3 regions of the Arthrobacter sp. zg-Y877 genome follow, and region 1 is predicted to be linked to each of the others. Evidence: riboswitches for the same ligand, from Rfam matches in the RefSeq annotation. Region 1 holds a riboswitch; each other region holds the start of a gene.
What was found. A riboswitch is a leader RNA that binds a small molecule or an ion and turns the genes downstream of it on or off. The one in region 1 is predicted to bind S-adenosylmethionine.
Positions count from the first base shown of each region.

Region 1 (4,204 bases):
CGAACCGGCCGTTGCGGGCGGGCTGGCTGCAACGGTTTACACCCAGCTCACCGACGTCGAGGACGAGGTGAACGGCCTGCTCACCTATGACCGCCGGGTGGTGAAGATTGATGCGGCGCTGGTGCGCCGGATCAATGCCCGGCTCATCCGGGCTGCGCGGCGCTGAGGGTTTTGCTGCCATTTTGCCTGCGGTTTGTGGAAATCGTACGGTTTGGGAAACAGCTGCCACGCCGCAGCGCAGGGATTTCCCAAACCGGCAGCAGAATCCCGAAGTGGTAGAGAAATCACCCGTGGCGGCGGCTTCGGAGCAGCCCGGCACCGAGCATTTTCCTTGTCAGACTCTCCGGATGTTCACCCGGCCTGCCGATGTCGTTCCAGGACCAGCGGACCACGACCGTACCGGTGGCCCGGATGGCGTCTTCCCGGCGTTTTTCCTGCGTAAGCGTCTCCCACGAAGGTTTAATCGTGGACACGTTTGCGCCGTATTTCACGGCACCGTCGAATTCACCCACAAGGTCGTGTTCCGCCCAGTAAAAATCCGTGCGGAAACGCCCCGCAGGTGTCCTGAATTCATGTTGCAGCTCGGGAGCTGGAAACCCCAGCCGGTGCAGGACGGCACGGGAATATGACTCACCGGCCGACTCAGAACGTGCATCTGCAAAGTCGACAACCCGTCGGGCCCGCAGCCGTTTGGCCTGGTCGGGCAGGTTCCCGGCTAGTTCCCTCAGGTTTTCTTTCTTCAGCCCGGGAAGGCCGCGGAGGGGGTCCGGGTTCATCACACGGTCCATGGCCGGAACTGCGCGCTCAAAGTCCAAATAGGCAGCCATGTCCAGGACCGTCTGGGCCCTGGAAGTTAGTGTCAACCCGTCCACGACCTCCAAGGGTTCCAACAGCCGGCGCGCGCTCCAGCGGAGGTCTCCCCGGCGTCGGCCGTGGGAGGCAGCGGATGCCAGCAGCAACACTTCGGAACCTGTGCCGATCACCGGCAGTCCCCAAATGGTGGCTGCTGATTGTTGAATGAGCACACGTTGTCCCGGCACCTGCTCCGCGGTGGCCCGCACCCGGACCAGATTCTGTTCCCAACGAGGTAGCTGCCGCCACACGTCCGAGCGGACGTAGATCCCGCTGCGCAGGCGGATCAGCTCGCCCGCCCGGCACCGCAGCGCCAGGGAACGCCGTCCGGAACCGTACAACTCCGCGTCGGACGCGAAAAGCAGTTCAGGTTTCATTCGCTCAGGCTGGAGAACCCGAGGTCGGACCGGGAGGGTGGACTACCTTCATGTGGAAAACCTGACCGGTTCCGGAGAAATCGACCGGTTTGGGAAACTGCTGCCACGCCGCAGCGCAGGGATTTCCCAAAACGGCAGCAGGAAACGAAACCGGCAGCAGAACCCAGAACTAGATCTCGACGGGACCGTTCGCGGTGTCGAAGGTGACCGACATGATGCCCGGCGTACCGGCAGGGGCAATCCAGGTGACGTCCACGTTCTCCAGCGGCTTCTCCACCGGATGGCCGAGCCAGTCTGTGACGCGTGCAGCGGATCCGGCGATGGTCAGCGACTTCAGCTTCACCGAGCCGGGCATGCCGGGGATCGCGTTGGAGGGGTGCAGTTCCTCGGTGTTGTCATCCCAGCGCAGCAGGTAGGGCACCTGCGGGTCAGCGATGAGACCGTTGATGCCGATCTGCCGCCAGGTGAGCTCCTGGCCATCGGGGAACTTGCGGTTGCCCGGCACGGAGGACCGGCCCAGGCGTTCCTCGAAGGGGGAGAGATCGTCCACGGCAACACACCAGCCCATCCAGCCGCCACCGCATTCGGAGCGCTGGCGCACGGCCTGCCCGAAGGGAGCCTTGTCCGACGCCGGGTGGTTCAGTACCTCCACCACCTCGACGTACTGGTTGTTGGCCAGGGGCAGGATCATATTGCGGGTACCGAACCGGGGGTGGACGCCACCCTTCACGAAGTCGGCACCGAGAGCAGCGGCAATCCTCTCTGTGGTGGCCAGAAGACCGTCGGATTCACAGGCATAAGAAACATGGTCCAAGCGCATGCGGCCCATTGTGGCACGTTGTGATACCCGTCTCGACCAAGGGATGCCTAAGTGCGGATTTTTTCCCTCTCCCGCGCCAAACCACCACCGTAGCGACGGGTTTTTCATGGTCCGTCACAGAGCTTGCAGAACGCCGCTAGATCGGTTTCCATTGGTGCAGGTCATGAGTGCCAGCAGATAGCCCCGGCTTGCTGGCCGGCAACCCTCCAACCGCGGTGGGGTGCCCCGGGTGAAGACCTGGCCGTACGCCAAACGGGCGTCCGGCAAGCGCGGGTCCCACGACCCCACCGGATATCCGGCGTACCCGGATGCACCCCGGCGGCGTTGTGCGGCCCCTGGTTTGAGGGAGCATCATGAGTGCAGATTGGTCATTTGAAACCCGCCAGATCCACGTAGGCCAGGAGCCCGACGCCGTCACCGGCGCACGTGCCCTGCCCATCTACCAGACAACGTCCTTCGTTTTCCCCAGTGCCGAAGCCGCAGCCAACCGGTTTGCGCTGGCCGAACTGGAACCCATTTACACCCGGATCGGAAACCCCACCCAGGAAGCGGTGGAAAACCGGATCGCGTCGCTGGAGGGCGGCGTCGGCGCCCTGCTGCTGGCTTCCGGACAGGCGGCGGAAACCTTCGCGCTGCTGAACGTGGCGCAGGCGGGCGACCATGTGGTCGCCAGCCCCAGCCTCTACGGCGGCACCTACAACCTGCTGAAGCACACCCTGAAGCGGTTCGGTATTGAAACCACCTTCGTGCAGGACCCGGACAACCTGGACCAGTGGCGCGACGCCGTCCGGCCCAACACCAAGGCGTTCTTCGGCGAGGTGGTTTCCAACCCCCGGCAGGATGTCCTGGACCTGGAAGGCATCAGTGCCGTGGCCCATGACGCGGGCATTCCGCTGATCGTGGACAACACGCTGTCCACGCCGTACCTGATCCGCCCGATCGAGTGGGGCGCCGACATTGTGGTCCACTCGGCCACCAAGTACCTCGGCGGACACGGAACCGCCATTGCCGGCGTGATCGTGGATTCGGGCAACTTCGATTTCGCTGCCGATCCGGAGAAGTTCCCCGGCTTCAACACGCCCGATGAAAGCTACAACGGGCTCGTCTACGCCCGGGACCTGGGCGTCAACGGAGCGCTGGGGGCGAACCTCGCGTTCATCCTCAAGGCACGCGTCCAGCTGCTGCGCGACCTCGGATCCGCGGTGTCGCCCTTCAACGCCTTCCTGATCGCGCAGGGCCTGGAAACCCTGAGCCTGCGGATCGAACGGCACGTATCCAACGCCGTCGCCGTAGCGAACTGGCTGGAACAGCACGACGACGTCGTGTCCGTGGCGTACGCGGGCCTGGAGTCCAGTCCGTGGTTTGACCGCGGCCGCACCTACGGTCCGCGCGGTACCGGCGCCATTGTCTCCTTCGAAATCGAGGGCGGCATAGACGCCGGCAAACGCTTCGTCGACGGACTGGAACTGCACTCGCACGTGGCCAATGTGGGCGACGTGCGCTCCCTGGTGATCCACCCGGCATCCACCACGCACAGCCAGCTCGGAGCTGAAGCGCAGCTGGCGGCCGGTGTCAGTCCGGGGCTGGTCCGCCTCTCCGTGGGCGTCGAACATATCGACGACATCCTCGCGGACCTCGACGCCGGGTTCCGGGCTGCCAAGGGAGCGTAGGCTCCGTGACCCGGAACCCGGCACCCCAGGGCAAGTCCCTGCAGGTGCCACCGCTGCAGCACCCCACCGCTAAGGACGGGGTGCTGCAGTATGCCTCCATAGGGGGACTGGAGCTGGAAACCGGCGGGTACCTGCCCGACGTCGTCCTCGCCTACGAGACGTGGGGCCAGCTGAACCCGGAGGCGGGCAATGCGGTCCTGGTTCCGCATGCCCTGACCGGAAGCAGCCATGTGGCGCGGGGGAGCAGCGGCGAGCCGGGCTGGTGGGAGGAGCTCGTGGGCCCGGGGCGGACCGTGGACACCAACCGGTACTTCGTGGTCTCGGTCAACATGCTCGGGGGGTGCTACGGATCCACCGGTCCGGCATCACCGGACCCGGACGGACTGCCCTGGGGGTCGAGGTTTCCGTTCGTCACCATCCGCGACTCGGTCCGGGCGGAGGCGCGGCTGGCGGACCGGCTCGGCATTGCCCGCTGGCATGCGGTG
Region 1 is NZ_JAUCPU010000003.1:153,055-157,258, reverse strand. It holds gene QNO03_RS08230 (glycoside hydrolase family 2 protein) at 1-166, shown strand, start outside; gene QNO03_RS08225 (hypothetical protein) at 285-1,229, opposite strand; gene QNO03_RS08220 (VOC family protein) at 1,399-2,049, opposite strand; SAM riboswitch class IV at 2,209-2,325, shown strand; gene QNO03_RS08215 (bifunctional o-acetylhomoserine/o-acetylserine sulfhydrylase) at 2,403-3,719, shown strand; gene metX (homoserine O-acetyltransferase MetX) at 3,758-4,204, shown strand, end outside.

Region 2 (4,204 bases), on a different contig from region 1:
CACTTCCGGTTCCGGGGATGTCCTTGCCGGTGCCGTAGGCGGGTTCCTGGCCCGCGGGGCGACGCCGGAACAGGCTGCCTGTTGGGGAACCTATCTGCACGCCGTGAGCGGGGACCGGCTCTCAGCCTCCCGGGGGCCGCTCAGCTTCCTGGCACGGGAATTGCTGGACGCCATGCCTCCGGTGATCGCGGAGCTGAATTAGCGCAGGCCTGTATCCCCGCCGGATGCCCCATAGCTCCGGGATGGCCCATATCCTGAGGGTATGACTGCGAACGAATACCGGACCGGACCGGCGGGGCGTCCACCGGCGTCGATACCGTGGCTTTCCTACCGCTTCACCCGGCGGGATGCCGTGGCGGCCGGATTCTATGTCCTGTTCCTGCTGGTCTTGAGTTTCGCACCGGGGCTCATTTTCCCGGTGCTGGTGATGGTGGTTCCGGATCCCCTCACCGCCTCCTACGTCCTGAACCTGGGCTTCTACGCAGTTGCCGGCCTTTTGGCCTTCCTTGCGGCCCGCCCGTATGTGGTGCGGGAAACGAAGATCCTGGCCACCCGCCCGGTGCTGACGCTGTCTCTGATTCCCGCGGGCGTCATCATCATGCTCATCGCCACCATGGCCGCTGTCCTGGTGACAGGGGATGTCCAGACCGCAGCGAACCAGGAAGCGGTCCAGGGGTTTGTCGGGTCCGTCTCGCCCTGGCTGATCATTCCCCTGATCGTGGTGCTGGCGCCCTTTGTGGAGGAGTACATCTTCCGGCACCTGCTGATCGGCAAGCTCAGCCGGTACTGGAATATCTGGGCCTGCGGCATCCTGTCGGTCCTGTTGTTCGCGTCCATCCACGTCGTGGGCAAGGAATCCCTCACCCTGCCGGTCCTGGTGCCTTACCTGGCGATGGGTGCCACCCTGGTCGGCCTCTATGTCTGGGCGGGCAACAACTTCATGCTGTCCTACGGGGTGCACGCGGCGAAGAACCTCCTGGGGGTGCTGGTGATGTACGCGGTCCCGCCGGAGCTGCTTCAGCAGTAGCCGGGCCTCGCCGCCGGAGAAGTGGGTGCCTGAGCACTGCGGTAGCATCGCCACCAACCGGTCAATAATCCGGCAACAATGGGGGACAACATGGCAATCGGCTCGGCGTTTGGAATTTTGTATCTGCTCGCGGTTATCGGGGTTTCAGTCCTGGTGGTGTGGGCGCTGGTGTTGGTGATTATCTTCCTGCGGCTGCGCATCGCCCAGCTTCGTGGCGTGCCCGGCGAAACCGGAGAACCCCTGTAGCACCGAGCCGCCCCGGCATCCGGATGCCGGGGCGGTACGGCAGCTAGGAGCCGGCCTTTTCGATCTGCTCAGTTTCCGGTGCCCGCACCAGGGAGCCGTTGCATGGAACCACCCGCTCCGGCCGGGCTAAGTAGAAAAAAGAACTCCGCGCACCGGACTCGAAGCCGCCGGGCACCATCAGCGTGGAATAGCGCTGGCACCACTGCGGGGTGTCGACGGCGGCCGCCAGTGCGGTGGCAACGGCCGGAACGTTGTGGAACCACATCAGGTGCTGGATTCCTTCGGACACCAGGTAAATGAGGTCCAGCTGCGGATCGGCCGTGGCTTCGACGTCCGACCACTGCTCCCAGCCCTCGAGACGGCGGCCGTGGATCCAATGGATGTTGTGCCCCGGCGCGAAGCCGCTGCAGTTGCTGAGACCGGATTTGCTGACACTGGAAATGCTCACAGTGGGTTCCTTTTCAGGTTGTCCTTGCCTGCAACGGACGAAGCAGGCCGCTTCGTCATCCGAACCACCCGCCGAACAGTGGGGTTGGTGTGGGGCCAGTCGGAGCTTTTATGCCCGGTTTCCCGGGCGGAGGCCACATCTCGTGAAGCTGAAAACTACTTTAGCGGAGGCCGCCGACATTTCGACAGGGGCCATTCCCGGGTGTGCGGCGGTGAGCGTTCCGGTGGGTGCGCCGGGCGGACCGGAACGGCGGCAACGAAAACTTCCGCTCGCAGAGCTCGCGAAAGTTATTAAAGCCGCCTAACCCGGCCCGTCCGGCGCCATAGTCCGCAGCTCGCCTTCCGTCCGCGGAAGGTCCCGGGGCCGAATACCCTCGCACACTCCCCACCAGAGGTGGGCCCGAAGGATGCGACAGCCGGGATGAGGCTCCGCTCCTCACCATCCGGGGCATTGCGGAAGGTGACGGACGCACGAAGGCGCCGGGAGGAGACGGACCCACGAAGGGGTTTGGCAGGAGTCGACGCACGCCCAAGGCGGGGCGGGAAGCAGCGGACCCACGAAGGGCTTGGCGGACGGTGACGGACGCACGAAGGGGTCTGGGGGAGGCGGCTTTAATATTCTCCGCGAGCTCTGCGAGCGGGGAATTTCGTTGCCGCCGGATCCAGGCCCCGAAGGTGCCAAGGTTCCAGCCCGCTGGGGTGGGCACCCCAGGGACCTACCGGCGACTTACCGCCAGCCGGCCCCCGGGGCGACGAGCTTGACGATGCTTTCCAGCAGCTGCGCGTTGTAGTCCACGCCGAGCTGGTTCGGCACGGTCACCAGGACCGTGTCCGCTTCCTGAACGGCGGCATCTGCAGCCAGCTCCGCGGCGATGACGTCCGGTTCACCGATGTAGCTCTTGCCGAACCGGGCCAGGCCGCCGTCGAGGTGGCCCACCTGGTCGCGGCCTTCGGCCTGGGCGCGGAGTCCGAAGTACCGCCGGTCCGCCTCGGTCACCAGGGGAATGATGCTGCGGCTGACGGACACACGCGGTGTGCCCTGATGCCCGGCGTCGGCCCACGCCTGCCGGTACACGGCGATCTGCTCGGCCTGCAGCTGATCGAACGGCACACCGGTGTCTTCGGTGAGGAGGGTGGAGCTCATGAGGTTCATGCCCTGCTCTCCGGTCCATTTGGCGGTGGCCCGGGTGCCGGACCCCCACCAGATGCGGTCGGGGAGACCGGGGGAGAGGGGGTCGACGGCCATGGCGCCGGTGCTGCCGGTCATGGCCGGATCGGCCTGCGCCACACCTGCTCCGGCTATGGCGGCCCGGAAGACTTCCGTGTGCTGCCGGGCCATCTCGGCGTCGGAGGAATCCGGGCCGGGAACGTAGCCGAAGGACTCATAGCCGCGCAGGGCCGGCTCGGGGGATCCCCGGCTGATGCCCAGCTGCAGCCGTCCGGCGCTGATCAGATCGGTGGCTGCAGCATCTTCGGCCATTCCGATCGGATTCATGTAACGCATGTCGATCACGCCGGTGCCCAGCTCGATCCGGCTGGTCCGGGCGGCCATAGCCGCGAGCAGTGGGAACGGTGCGGAGAACTGCGGTGCGAAGTGGTGGACCCGCAGATAGGCACCATCCACCCCGACCTCCTCCGCAGCGACGGTCAACTCAACCTGCTGACGCAGTGCGTCCCCCGCTGAAGGGGTCAGCGACCCAATCGCATTCCGGTAATGTCCGAAGGACAGGAACCCTATTTTCTTCATATCAGCTCCAGCGCCGGAGCGGTCGGCAGTATTCCCGCTCACATGCAGGACAGCGAAAGGAAGCAGCTCCAATGCACATCACCATAATCCCGGGCTACCAGGGCTCACCGCCGGAGCAGTGGCAAAGCCGCTGGGAGGCAGAGCTGCCCGATGCCACCCGCATCTCGCCGTCGTCGTGGGACGAACCCGATCTGGAGGACTGGATGGCCGCCCTGGACCGGTCCGCCGGAGCGCGGAACGGGCAGACGGTCCTCGTTGCGCACAGCCTCGGCTGCCTGGCCGCAGTGGAATGGCTGCATCGGAACCCCGACGGCGCCCGCGGCGCGTTCCTGGTCAGCCCGCCGGATCCCGTTGCTGCCTCCTTCCCGCAAGTTGTTGAAACATTCCGGAATCCGCGGATGGAGGAACTGCCCGTTCCCGGCCTGCTGATTGCCAGCCAGAGCGACCCCTATTGCGCCCTGCCCGCGGCACGGAGCATGGCCGCAGCCTGGAACGTGCCCGTCATCGATGCCGGCGAGGTGGCCCACATCAACGAAAAGAGCGGTGTGGGGTCCTGGCAGCAGGGCCGCGACCTGTTCACCGCCTTCACCGCAGGGCTGGGGGAACGGCCCGCAATCGGATAAGAATGGGCACATGGATCTTCCGGTGATGCCTCCGATTGCCCCGATGCTGGCCAAATCCGTCAGCGCCCTGCCCCGCGGGGACTACCTCTACGAACCAAAGTGGGACGGGTTCCG
Region 2 is NZ_JAUCPU010000002.1:571,582-575,785, reverse strand. It holds gene QNO03_RS06825 (NAD(P)H-hydrate dehydratase) at 1-202, shown strand, start outside; gene QNO03_RS06820 (CPBP family intramembrane glutamic endopeptidase) at 263-1,027, shown strand; gene QNO03_RS06815 (hypothetical protein) at 1,118-1,273, shown strand; gene QNO03_RS06810 (hypothetical protein) at 1,317-1,721, opposite strand; SAM riboswitch class IV at 1,737-1,869, opposite strand; gene QNO03_RS06805 (LLM class flavin-dependent oxidoreductase) at 2,448-3,467, opposite strand; gene QNO03_RS06800 (RBBP9/YdeN family alpha/beta hydrolase) at 3,539-4,090, shown strand; gene QNO03_RS06795 (ATP-dependent DNA ligase) at 4,101-4,204, shown strand, end outside.
Region 2: it holds a riboswitch for S-adenosylmethionine, as region 1 does, so the genes downstream of both, QNO03_RS06810 (hypothetical protein) here and QNO03_RS08215 (bifunctional o-acetylhomoserine/o-acetylserine sulfhydrylase) in region 1, are expected to answer to the same signal.

Region 3 (4,204 bases), on a different contig from region 1:
GATGGCGCCCCAGTAGTCCACGGAGGCACCGCCCAGGGGATCGGCGCCGATGTGGAGCCCTGCACTGCGGATGGCGTCGAGGTTCAGGACCGCGGGGAGGTCTTCCACATAGTGCGCCAGGAAGTCATAGGTGCCCACCGAGTCCGCCAGGCGCGCTTCGCCGAGGGGGATGCGGCGGACGCCGGCCAGGCCGTTTTCCAGCAGCTCGTTGGCGCGGTCCGCAATCCAGTTGGTGATATCGGAACCGGCCGGCCCGCCGGTGGGCGGGTTGTACTTGAAGCCGCCGTCCGCGGGCGGGTTGTGTGACGGGGTGACAACAATGCCGTCGGCCTGCTCGGTCCGGGTGGCATTGTGCCGGAGGATGGCGTGGCTGACGGCGGGGGTGGGCGTGAACCCGTTGCGCGCGTCGATCTGTACGTTCACGCCGTTGGCGGCCAGGACCTCAAGTGCCGTGTTCTGTGCCGGTTCGGACAGTGCATGCGTGTCCTTGCCCATGAACAGCGGTCCGGTGATGCCCGCCGACGTGCGGTACTCCACGATCGCCTGGGTAATGGCGGCAATGTGCTGCTCATTGAAGGCACCGTTGAGGGAGGAGCCCCGGTGCCCGGAGGTTCCGAACGCCACGCGCTGTGCAACGTTGGCTGGATCCGGGACGACGTCGTAATAGGCGTCCAAAAGCGCAGTGAGATCTACAAGGTCGGAAGGTTCGGCACGCTGGCCGGCACGATTAGACATACCCCTAAGCATGCCAAAGAAACGGCGCAGACGGCAGACACGGCCCTGCAGGGAAACCGGGGCCGGGGGCCTTAGGCTCTATCCCGAAGTCTTGGCGGCGGGAAGCCAGGGAGTGTCAGGGGGAAGAGCATAGTGGCTGTTTCAGGCGGTTTTGGTCCAGCACGGGAGCGTGTGCCGCAGGGCCTGCGCCGCGGCACCCGGGCGCTCATGGTGGGTTTTAACGTGCTTTACCTCTGCGCCGCCCCGGTGTTGTGGTTTTTCTGGACGCAGCGGGCAGCGTTCCGGCTGCCCAGCTGGGCGGAAAACACTGCGGGTTTCGCCGCCGGCCCCTTGGCCGTCCTGGTCCTGGCCGCGGCGTGGATTACTGCCGGTATCCTCTTCGCCCGGGGCCGGCGGCAGCTCGGAGCGGCGGCGTTCAACACCATCTGCGCGCTGGGCGCCCTGGCCGCCGTGAGCGGGATGCTCGTGCTGGTCAGTGCCGGGCTGGACCGCTGACGAGGCTGGTTCCGCACGCCGCGGAAAGGGCTTTTCCGCCGCACGAGCGGGCCGGCGGCACCGCTGTTGGGTTACCAGAGCCGGCTGCTTGCCAGCCGGGCACCCTCGCCCAGGGCCTCGAGTTTGGCGGCCGCGATCTGGGGATGCACCCGTCCGCCCAGCCCGCAGTCAGTGGAGGCAATGATGTTTTCCCGTCCCACCAGCCCGGCGAAACGCTCGATCCGGTTCGCCACCAGTTCCGGATGCTCCACCACGTTGGTGGCATGGGAGACGACGCCGGGGAGGATGACCTTGCCGTCCGGCAGTTTGGTGTCCTCCCAGACCCGCCATTCGTGCTCGTGCCGCACGTTTCCGGCTTCAAAGCTGTAGCCGCCCGCGTTGATCCGCAGCAGGGTGTCCACCAGATGCCGGAACTCGATGTCCGTGGTGTGCGGCCCGTGCCAGGAGCCCCAGCATAGGTGGAACCGGACCTGTTCCTCCGGGATGCCGCGCAGGGCGTAGTTCAGGGCCTCCACACGGACCTGCGTGAACCTGAGGTAGTCCTCGACGGACGGTTCGGGATTGATCTGGTCCCAGTTCTCCGCGATGGACGGGTCATCGATCTGGACAATCAGCCCGGCGTCGGCAATGGCCAGGTATTCCTCGCGCATGGCGTCCGCACACGCGAAAATGAACTCTTCCTCGGTGGCGTAGTACTCGTTGGCAATCCGGGAACAGGACCCGGGGGACAGTGACGCCAGGAAGCCTTCCGTCAGCCCCGCCGACGCCAATCCCGCCTTGAGGTTGGCAATGTCGTTCGCCACGGCGTCGTACCCGGTGTATTCCACCGGGCCCGTGACCTTCGGGAAGACCTTCTGCGCGCCCGTGGTGATGCCCGAGGACGGGTCGGAGTAGGCCGCGGAGAAGCGTTGCCGGTCGCGGCGGTCGCCGAAGCTGGTGAGGACCACACTGCCCGGTTCGGAGCGGTGCGGCTCCATGTCCCAGATTCCCGTTTCGGCCACGCTCAGGCCGGCGAGCCGGGAGAAGGAATAGGACCACCAGGCCCCGTAGTCGACGTCGGCGGACATCGCGTGGCCGTATTCGCCGTCGTTCGGAATATCGATGCCGGCCTTCAGTTGGCGGGCCACCAGGTCGGCGACGGCGGCCTGCAGTAGCTCCGCGTAACCCCCGGTGTCTGCGGGATCGGCTTCGCGTGCCGCATTCGCGGCCAGCAGTTCAGGAGTACGGGGAAGGGAACCGGCGTGGGTGGTCAAAATGCGGTCAGTGCTTTTGCGCATGGCAGTCATCCTTGGGAAGCAGTGCTCTTGCCGGCACCGGACGCCCGGAAGGGCGGTGCAGGCCGCTTCGTCATCCGAACCACCCGCGAAGCATGGGGTTGGTGCACGGCCAAGTCGGAGCTTGGCGGCCGTGTCTCCTGAAGCTGGGACCCATCCTAACCACGTTCCGGGGCACAGCCAAGCATGTCTGCGGACACAAGCGGACACAAAAAAGGACGGCGGCACCGGAGAGTTCCGGTGCCGCCGTCCCTGCTGCAGTGGTGCGGGGTGCTGCTAGCGCACGCCGCCCATGAGCTTCTTGATCGACGGTGTCGCCGCAGCCAGGGCAATGCCCAGGATGATTGCGGTGACGCCGCTGAAGGTGAAGTAGCTGACCTCGGTTGCGGGATCGTAGAACTGTGCCAGCCAGCCGGCCAGGGTGGTGCCCAGGGAGACGGACAGGAAGAACAGGGCCACCATCTGGGTCCGGAAGACTTCCGGAGCCAGCTTGGTTGCCACCGACAGGCCGATCGGGGACAGGAACAGTTCGGCGAAGGTGAACAGCAGCAGGATGCCGGCCATGGCCAGCAGCGGGGTGCTGTTCGGGGCACCTCCGGAGAACGGAATGAAGGCCAGGAAGGCGAGGCCCATCACGGCCAGGCCCATGGCGAACTTCAGCGGGGAGGACGGCTGGCGGTCGCCCATCTTGGTCCACACACCGGCGAAGACCGCGGCGAAGATGATGATGAAGACCGGGTTAATGGACTGCACCCAGCTCGGCGGCATTTCCCAGCCGAAGATGCTGCGGTTCAGGGAGGTGTCCGCGTACATGGCAACCACCGTGAACTGCTGCTGGAACAAGGCCCAGAACGCAGCGCTGGCAATAAAGAGCGGCATGAAGGAGTACACCCGGCGGCGTTCCACCTGGTTCACCTTCTTGCTGCTGAGGATGATGACGAAGTAGGCGACGGAAGCCACGATGGCCACGGCCGCCATGACCACGGCGAGGTTCTTGGCGGTCAGGATGTTGAAGACAACGGCCAGCGCAATAACAACCAGACCGGCCACGGCAATGAGCCCGACCTTCATGTACTGCTGCTTCGGGAGCGGGTTGGCTACATGATGTGCGGATTCGGGCAGGTTCTTGCGGGTTACGCCGTACTGCACCAGACCGATGGCCATGCCGATGGCGGCCAGGCCGAAGCCGTAGTGGAAGCCGTACTCGGTCCAGGCCAGACCGGTCAGGATCGGGCCGATCAGGGCACCGATGTTGATGCCCATGTAGAAGATGGAGAAGCCGGCGTCGCGCCGCTGGTCCTTCTCGTCGTACAAGGTGCCGACGAGCGATGTCGCATTGGCCTTGACGCCGCCGGAACCCAGGGCGATCAGGATCAGGCCTGCGGCCAGTCCGACGGCGCCGGGAAGCACGGCCAGGGAAATGTGGCCCAGCATGACCAGTGCGGCGGCGTAGAACAGCACCCGTTCGGCGCCGAAGACGCGGTCCGCCAGCCATGCACCGAGGATGGTGGAGAGGTACACGCCACCGCCATACGCACCGACCAGGGAGACGGCGATGGCTTCGTCGATGCCGAGGCCGCCGTCGGTGGTGCTGTAGTACATGTAGTACAGCAGGATGCCCTGCATGCCGTAGAAGGAGAATCGCTCCCACAGCTCAACACTGAAGAGGTTGGCCAACATCCGGGGATGGCCGAAGAAGG
Region 3 is NZ_JAUCPU010000007.1:124,148-128,351, reverse strand. It holds gene pgm (phosphoglucomutase (alpha-D-glucose-1,6-bisphosphate-dependent)) at 1-735, opposite strand, end outside; gene QNO03_RS11430 (hypothetical protein) at 868-1,230, shown strand; gene QNO03_RS11425 (cobalamin-independent methionine synthase II family protein) at 1,302-2,507, opposite strand; SAM riboswitch class IV at 2,526-2,650, opposite strand; gene QNO03_RS11420 (peptide MFS transporter) at 2,781-4,204, opposite strand, start outside.
Region 3: it holds a riboswitch for S-adenosylmethionine, as region 1 does, so the genes downstream of both, QNO03_RS11425 (cobalamin-independent methionine synthase II family protein) here and QNO03_RS08215 (bifunctional o-acetylhomoserine/o-acetylserine sulfhydrylase) in region 1, are expected to answer to the same signal.